Regions from separate parts of the Mesorhizobium waitakense genome, predicted to be linked through region 1. Evidence: predicted binding sites of a transcription regulator. Region 1 holds the regulator's gene; the other holds the start of a gene.
What was found. The regulator PhoB, encoded in region 1, activates phosphate uptake and scavenging genes when phosphate is short. The targets are predictions, from matches to a motif close to TGTCATNNANCTGTCAT.
Positions count from the first base shown of each region.

Region 2: a site for PhoB is predicted at 1,976-1,992, ahead of AC07FD_RS33655 (acetoacetate decarboxylase). Genes of this name have one in related genera too.

Region 1 covers NZ_JBWKME010000089.1:59,763-63,973, reverse strand. Annotated here, with positions in the region: gene pstB (phosphate ABC transporter ATP-binding protein PstB) at 1-746, shown strand, start outside; gene phoU (phosphate signaling complex protein PhoU) at 772-1,479, shown strand; gene phoB (phosphate regulon transcriptional regulator PhoB) at 1,499-2,188, shown strand; gene AC07FD_RS18790 (ROK family protein) at 2,343-3,590, opposite strand; gene xylF (D-xylose ABC transporter substrate-binding protein) at 3,946-4,211, shown strand, end outside.
Region 2 covers NZ_JBWKME010000186.1:4,157-8,367, forward strand. Annotated here, with positions in the region: gene AC07FD_RS33645 (phosphodiesterase) at 254-1,018, opposite strand; gene AC07FD_RS33650 (3-hydroxybutyrate dehydrogenase) at 1,104-1,892, opposite strand; gene AC07FD_RS33655 (acetoacetate decarboxylase) at 2,138-2,926, shown strand; gene AC07FD_RS33660 (patatin-like phospholipase family protein) at 2,919-4,079, shown strand.

The sequences.
Region 1 (4,211 bases):
AGATCGAGGTCAAGAACCTCAACTTCTACTACGGCCAGAGCAAGGCGCTGAAGGACATCACGCTGTCGCTGCCCGAGCGCAGCGTCACGGCCTTCATCGGACCTTCGGGCTGCGGGAAGTCGACGCTGCTGCGCGTCTTCAACCGCATCTACGAACTCTATCCCAAGCAGACCGCCGAGGGTCAGGTGCTGCTCGACGGCCAGAACGTTCTCGACCGCTCGCAGGACCTCAATCTGCTGCGGACCAAGATCGGCATGGTGTTCCAGAAGCCGACGCCGTTCCCGATGTCGATCTATGAAAACATCGCCTTCGGCGTCAGGCTCTACGAGAAGATCAGCAAGTCCGAGATGGACGGCCGTGTCGAGCAGGCGCTGAAGCGCGCCGCACTGTGGACCGAAGTCAAGGACAAGCTCAACGCCAGCGGCCTCAGCCTCTCCGGCGGCCAGCAGCAGCGACTCTGCATCGCCCGCACCGTGGCGGTGAAGCCGGAAGTCATCCTGCTCGACGAGCCGGCCTCTGCGCTTGACCCGCTGTCGACCGCCAAGATCGAAGAGCTGATCGACGAGTTGCAAGCCGACTACACGATCGTCATCGTCACCCACAACATGCAGCAGGCGGCGCGCGTGTCGAAGCAGACCGCCTTCATGTATCTGGGCGAACTGGTCGAGTTCGACCGCACCGAGAAGATCTTCACGTCGCCCCGCGAGAAGCGCACGCAGGACTACATCACCGGCCGCTTCGGCTGAGCTCAGGCATACGAGGACTAAGATCATGGGCGAACACACAGTCGCTTCTTTCGACGAGGATCTCGGACAGATCAGCAGGCTGATCCGCGACATGGGCGACCTCGCCGGCTCGATGGTCGGCGGCGCCACCAAGGCGCTGCTGAATTCCGACAACGCCCTGGCGCAGCGCGTCGTCTCCGACGATGCGATCATGGACGCGCGCCAGCGCGAGCTCGACGACCGCGCCATCACACTGATCGCCAAGCGTCAGCCGATGGCCGACGATTTGCGCCATGTCGTCGGTTCGATCCGCATGGCCGGCGACCTCGAGCGTATTGGCGACCTTGCCAAGAACATCGCCAAGCGCGTCGGCACCGTCGGCCTCAGTGTCACCCCGCGCGACCTGTCGCACTCCATCGACGCAATGGCGCAGCTGGTGCTGATCCAGGTGCAGGGCGTCATCGAGGAATATACAGCGCGCGACGCCGCGGCGCTGGCGAAGCTGCGCGCCGACGACGAGCGCATCGACGTCAAATACACCTCGGTGTTCCGCGAACTCCTGACCTACATGATGGAAGACCCGCGCAACATCACCGCCTGCACGCATCTCTTGTTCTGCGCCAAAAACCTCGAACGCATCGGCGATCACGTCACCAACATCGCGGAAAATGCGTATTATGTTTTGACCGGTACGCAGCTGCCCGCCAATCGTCCGAAGCAGGACGAGACGGCAATGTCCGCGCCGGCGGCATGACGGCAGGGGTGACCAGTCGATGATCGCGCCACGCATCATGGTGGTGGAGGACGAGGAGCCGCTTGGCGTGCTCCTGCGCTACAATCTCGAGTCCGAGGGATACCAGGTCGAGGTGGTGACGCGCGGCGACGAAGCCGAAATCCGCCTCCAGGAAAACGTGCCTGACCTGCTGGTGCTCGACTGGATGGTGCCAGCAGTGTCCGGCATCGAACTCTGTCGCCGGCTAAGAATGCGGCCCGAGACCGAGCGGCTGCCGATCATCATGCTGACCGCGCGTGGCGAGGAAAGCGATCGTGTGCGCGGCCTCTCGACCGGCGCCGACGACTATCTGGTCAAGCCGTTCTCGACGCCCGAGTTCATAGCCAGGGTCAAGGCGCTGCTGCGCCGCGCCAAGCCGGAAGTGCTGTCCAGTGTGCTCAAGGTCGGCGACATCGTGCTCGATCGTGAATCGCACCGGGTCTATCGCAAGAAGAGCGAGATCCGGCTCGGACCGACCGAATTCCGCTTGCTCGAATTCATGATGCGCCATCCCGGCCGTGTGTTCTCGCGCAGCCAGTTGCTCGACAATGTCTGGGGCGAGACGATCTACATCGACGAACGCACAGTCGACGTGCATGTCGGCCGGCTGCGCAAGGCGGTCAACAATGGCCGCATGCCCGATGTCATCCGCACCATCCGTGGGGCGGGCTACGCAATCCGGGAAGATTAGGGATATGCTGATATTCAGGTGATGCCAGCCCGCGAACGGCAGTTTCCTGCGCTTCCGGTACTCACGGACCCAAATGTCCGCTCCGTTCCGGTTCTCGGAACCCGCCATTCTCGACTCGGCCTGACCTGGATCTCAACACATCCCGGCGCGCTATTCACGCGACGTTCTTGCCGCCAAGGCCGGATCTCGCCTGCGTGCCGGGCGCGAAAATCTCCTGGTCGACGAAGGTCAGCGCCCGCGTGGCGCAGCCTTCGCGGATCAGTGGCAGTTCGTTCGGTTCGGTGTCGAAGGAAATTGATTGCGAATGCTGGCCGCCGGCGGTCTGCGCAATCGCCTCGCGCAATGCCGGCTCGATCAGGTCGAAGGCCGCGGCGCTGGCACCGACCATGGCGACTGGTGCCGGATCGATCAGCGCGAACAGGCTGCCGAGACCGTAGCCGAGTGCCTCGCCGGCCTTGCGGTAAGCCTCGCGCTCGGGTCCATCCGTTTCGCGGGCCGCGGTCGCCAGGGCGCGCATGTCAGCGTCACTCACATCGGCGACCGGTTCAGCGTCCTCACTCATCTGCCTTGCGTTGCGCCAGATGGCGTAGTTGCCGGCATAGGCCTCGACGCAGCCGCGCCGCCCGCAGCGGCACAGCGCGCCGTTGGGCCGATGGATCATATGGCCGAACTCGCCGCCCGAGGAATGGGTGCCGGTGAACAGCTCGCCCTTCAGCACCAGACCCATGCCGATGCCGTGCGACAACAGGATGGCGATGAAGTCGTCGCGGTAGCGATCAGGGTCGCGCCAGCGCAACGCTATCGCCATCATATTGCAGTCGTTCTCCATGGTGGCGGGGATGCCGAACTCGTCCTCGAGTATGTCGGCGAAGGCGATGTCGGTGTGCGGCGTGATCGGTGACCACAGCATGGCGCGGGCACGTGTGTCGGTGATGCCCTGGATCGCCAACGCGATGCGGGCGACACTGCGGACGTCGAGATCGGGGTCTTCGAGACGGCGGCGTACGATGGCAACGCATTCACCGACCAGCGCGTCGCGCGGCATTGTCAGCGTGTCCAGCCGGCGCTGTTCCTCGGCAATCACCTGGCCGGCATAGTCGATGACGGCGACCGAGAGGAAGTTCAGCGACAGCACCACGGTCATCACCGCCGCCGCTTCCGGATTGAGGCCGAGGCCGACCTGCGGCCGGCCGCGTTTGAGCGATCCGGCCTCGCTCGGCTTGCTCTCAGTCAGGATGCCTTCGCCGATAAGGTCGGAGGAGATCGCCGATATGGTCGAATGGCTGAGGCCCGTGGTCGCGGCGATCTCGGTGCGGGACGGCTGTCCGGCGCGGCGCACGGCCGCAATCACCATCGCCCGGTTGCGGCGGCGCAGATCGTCGTGGCGGATTCCGACCGACATGCTTTTTCACATCCTCCCGGTCGCTGCAGCCTTTCGCGCCTCCCGAAGGCCATCAGCGAAGCCTGAAAGCGCGACGCGCTTCAGGCACTTGTTTCTCCGCGTGTCGTTGCCCAAAAACCGCTGCGCACCTTTGGGGCGACATGCGCCAAGCCAAATTCTGGCAGAACCCCACCATCCTGTCATTATTTATTCCGGAGCTCGAAAAAAACTCGGAGAGACGTCAAAATCCATCAGAATCGATGTTGACAGCGTTCGGGCGTTGGATCACTATTTTTTCGAGGCTCGAAAAAATAGAGCCTCTGTGCCGGCCTACGGGTCAGTTTGGTCGCGCCATACGCGGCGCAGGGAGGATATTATGAAAAAATTCACAGCCGCCATCCTGGCGGGTGTCGCCATGTCGCTGACGCTGGTGTCGGTCGCGCAGGCGAAGGACAAGGTCATTGGCGTTTCGTGGTCCAACTTCCAGGAAGAGCGCTGGAAGACCGACGAAGCGGCGATGAAGAAGGCCATCGAGGCGGCTGGTGACAAATACATTTCCGCTGATGCGCAGTCCAATCCGGGCAAGCAGCTCACCGACGTCGAGAGCCTGATTTCGCAGGGCGCCAACGCGCTGATCGTCCT
Region 2 (4,211 bases), on a different contig from region 1:
AATGCAGGTATTCAATCGCCTGACGGGTATTGAACATATGTATTTCTGTCAAGACTAATGTGCACATCAGTTGCTTTGTGACGCACCATCGTGGAGGCTCCGCGTGACCCAAAACAGCCCACCAACGCGAGGGTCGCGCAGCGGTTGCGCAGACCACACACTGGCACGGCTGCGTGCTTCCCGGCACACGGATTCTAGGTAGCTCGTCCACCGGTCGTGGCGATCGCTGCGCCAGGCCTCTCGACGGTTCAGGCTATAGAGCCGGCGGCACCGGGAAATCGTGGAAATGCACGATCACTCCATCCCCATCGATCAAGATCACGGCATAGGCTGGCGGCTCGTGGCCGAGGCTCCAGCCCTGCGAGAAATCGAGCGCAGTCTGATGATTGGTGCTGCGCAGCGTGCTGACGGGAATGCCGCGCCAGCTTCCGGCGATCAGCCGGTGGACATGTCCGGCGAAGATGTGGCGGACATTGCCGTGGCGCAGCAGAACCTCATGCAAGGCATCGGCGTCGGCGAGCATGACACGGTCGAGCTCAGGGATGTGGATCCGGAACGGCGGATGGTGCATGAACAGGAAGACCGGCCGATCGCGAGCCTCTTGCAGTTGCTCATCGAGCCAGTCGAGACGCGCTGCACACAGTTTGCCTTCGACATGGCCGCTATCCAGCGTATCGAGCAGGATCAGGCGGCCTTCGCTGCTGTCGACGACGCTTTGGACGAAGCCGCGCTCGGCGGTGGCTTGCGGGAACATCTCAATAAACACCGCCCGGTCGTCATGGTTGCCGAGCATCAGCCGGCAGGGCGGACCGAACTTTGTCAGGCTCTCAATCAGCGCGGCATAGGCGGGGCGCTCGCCGTCATTGGTCAGGTCGCCGGAAATCACCACCAGATCAGCGTCGGCATGGTTGGCGCCGATGTCGGCAAGGCAGGCTTGCAACCTGGAGAGCGGATTGGAGCCGTACAGAAGACCGCCCGGCGTCATCAGATGCGGATCGGATATCTGGATGACTTTCATGGACCTGGCCGGGATGCTTCCTGCTGGCGGCTTTCATGTTGAAGCCTGGCAACACCAGCCGGCAAACGAAACGCGTTGACCATCCTCACTGTGCGGTCCAGCCGCCGTCCATGGGCAAGGTCGTGCCGGTGATCTGCTTGGCAGAATCCGAGCACAGGAACAGCGTCAATGCCGCAAGTTCGTCGACGGTGACGAACTCCTTTGTCGGCTGTGCCGCTAGCAGCACGTCGTGCTTGACCTGTTCCTCGGTCATGCCGCGCGCTTTCATAGTATCGGGAATCTGCTTTTCGACCAGCGGCGTCCAGACATAGCCTGGCGCGATCGCATTGACCGTGATGCCGTCAAGCGCTGTCTCGAGAGCCACCGTCTTGGTCAGCCCCGCAATGCCGTGCTTGGCCGACACATAGGCCGACTTGAACGGCGAAGCGACCAGCGCGTGCGCGGAAGCCGTGTTGATGATGCGGCCCCATTTGCGCGCCTTCATGCCGGGCAGCGCCGCCTTGATCGCGTAGAAGGCGGCGAGCAGGTTGATGCGGATGATGGCTTCCCATTTATCGTCCGGGAAGTCCTCGATCGGCGCGACATGCTGAATACCGGCATTGTTGACCAGGATATCGAGGCTGCCGAACGCGGCCTCGGCTTCGTGCACCATGGCGCTCACCGCCGCGCCGTCCATCATGTTGGCATCGGAGTAGCGGCACTTGACGCCGAAATCCTTCTCGATGCCGGCGCGCTCCTGTTCGATTGCCGCGGCATCGCCCAGCCCGTTGATGGTGACGTTTGCGCCTTCGGCGGCAAAGGCGCGGGCTATTGCCAGGCCGATACCGCTGGTCGAGCCGGTGACGAGGGCATTCTTCGAAGACAGGGAACCCATGGTGATCTCGCGCGAGGTGGGAGGGAACATGACATATAATTGTGCATCGCAGCATGACAATGGCAGAGCCATGTGTCGATGCGATTACAGCCTGACGACAACGCTGGAGCACGGCTCCTGTCCTTCGAAACCGTTGTCGCCGGGGTGACACGGCACTGTCATGGTGCCGTGCAACATAATCGGTTGCGCATTCGCGCGGTCATTCCTGACGAAATTTTGCCTGTAAAAAGCCTTGGGGGTGCAGCTTGGAAATCGCCGATGTCGTGAAGCGCGCCTATGCGATGCCGCTGACCAATCCGTCCTTCCCTCCGGGGCCGTATCGTTTCTTCGATCGCGAATACGTCATCATCACCTACCGCACGACGCGCGAGGCGCTCGAGGCCGTCGTGCCGGCGCCGCTGGAGATCGATGAGCCGCTGGTCAAGTACGAATTCATCCGCATGCCTGATTCAACTGGCTTCGGCGACTATACCGAGACCGGCCAGGTGATCCCGGTGCGCTATAAGGGCCAGCACGGCGGCTACGTTCATTCGATGTATCTCGACGACGACGCACCGATTGCCGGCGGGCGTGAACTGTGGGGATTTCCCAAGAAGCTGGCCAGCCCCAAGATCGTGCATGAGGGCGAAGTGGTGGTCGGCACGCTGCACTATGGCAGCGTTCTGTGCGCCACCGGCACCATGGGCTACAAGCACCGGGAGGCCGATCACGATTCCGTGCTTGCCTCGCTGGCTGCTCCCAACTTCCTGGTCAAGATCATCCCGCATGTCGACGGCACGCCGCGCATCTGCGAGCTGGTTCGCTACTACCTCACCGACATCACGCTGAAGGAGGCATGGACGGCGCCCGCGGCACTCGATCTGCGGCCCCATGTCATGGCCGACGTTGCGAAGTTGCCAGTGCTCGACATCGTATCCGCTGTTCATTTCACCGCCGATCTGACGCTCGGGCTGGGCGAGGTGGTTTACGACTACCTCGCTGATCGCAACCCTTCCGAGATCAGCGCAACCCAGCCGGAGAAAATTCGTGCTTGAACGCAATCGCAAGAAGGAGGCCACCGCCACCATCGAGGAAATCTCGGCGAAGTATGACCGCATCGCGCTGGTGTTTCAGGGTGGCGGCGCGCTCGGCGCCTATCAAGCCGGGGTCTATCAGGCACTGGCCGACGCCGGCTGCGAACCGAGTTGGCTTTCCGGCGTATCGATCGGCGCCATCAATGCGGCGATCATCGCCGGCAATGAATCAAGCCGCCGCCTGCAGCGGCTCGAGCAATTCTGGCAGACGATCTCGGGCCGCAAGATCTGGGCCTATACGCCGGAGGGTGACATCTACCGCGACATCCGCAACCGCACCAGTTCGTGGATGACGATGACCATGGGCCAGCCGGGCTTCTTCAAGCCGCGCAATCCCAATCCGTGGTTCGAACAGCCGGGAGCCGAGGGCGCCACCAGCTTCTATGACACGGCCGAATTGAAAGAGACGCTGGAAAGCCTGATCGACTTCGACATCCTCAACGACGGCAAGAAGCGGCTGAGCGTCGGCGCGGTCAATGTCAGGACCGGCAACTTCGTCTATTTCGACACCGAGAAAGTGCGCATCGAACCGGAGCACATCATGGCCAGCGGCGCACTGCCGCCCGCCTTCCCGTCGATACGCATCGAGGGCGAATACTACTGGGACGGCGGCATCGTCTCCAACACGCCGCTGCAATACCTGCTCGACCAGGAAGAGGACCGCTCTTCGCTGGTGTTCCAGGTCGACCTGTTCAGCGCGCGCGGCACCTTGCCACGCGGCATGGCCGACGTGCTGTCGCGGCACAAGGACATCATGTATTCCAGCCGCACGCGGCAGAACACCGACAATTTCCAGCGCATCCATGCGCTGAAGATGAAGCTGCTCGAGGCGCTGAAGCGCGTGCCCGCCGAACTGTTGAAGGATGGCGAAAAAGAGCTGATCGAGGACTATTCGCAGGCCGGCGTCGTCAACATCGTCCACCTGATCTACCAGCACAAAGGCTACGAGGGTCACGCCAAGGACTACGAATTCTCCGGCACCTCGATGCGCGAGCACTGGGAGATGGGGCTGGAGGACACGCAGCGCACGCTGCGCCATCGCCAGTGGCTGACCCTGCCGACCAATGTCGAGGGCGTCGCCATCCACGATCTGCACCGCGAGGATCCGACCTGAGGTCTTTGCTGGCGCCTTCGTCCGACGAGGGCATGGCAATCCACAATTTGCTTCAGCCGTGTTGAAATAAGCCAGACTACCCCAAACGAAAGACGGCGCCGAAACCGGCGCCGTTTTTTCATTTCAACATCT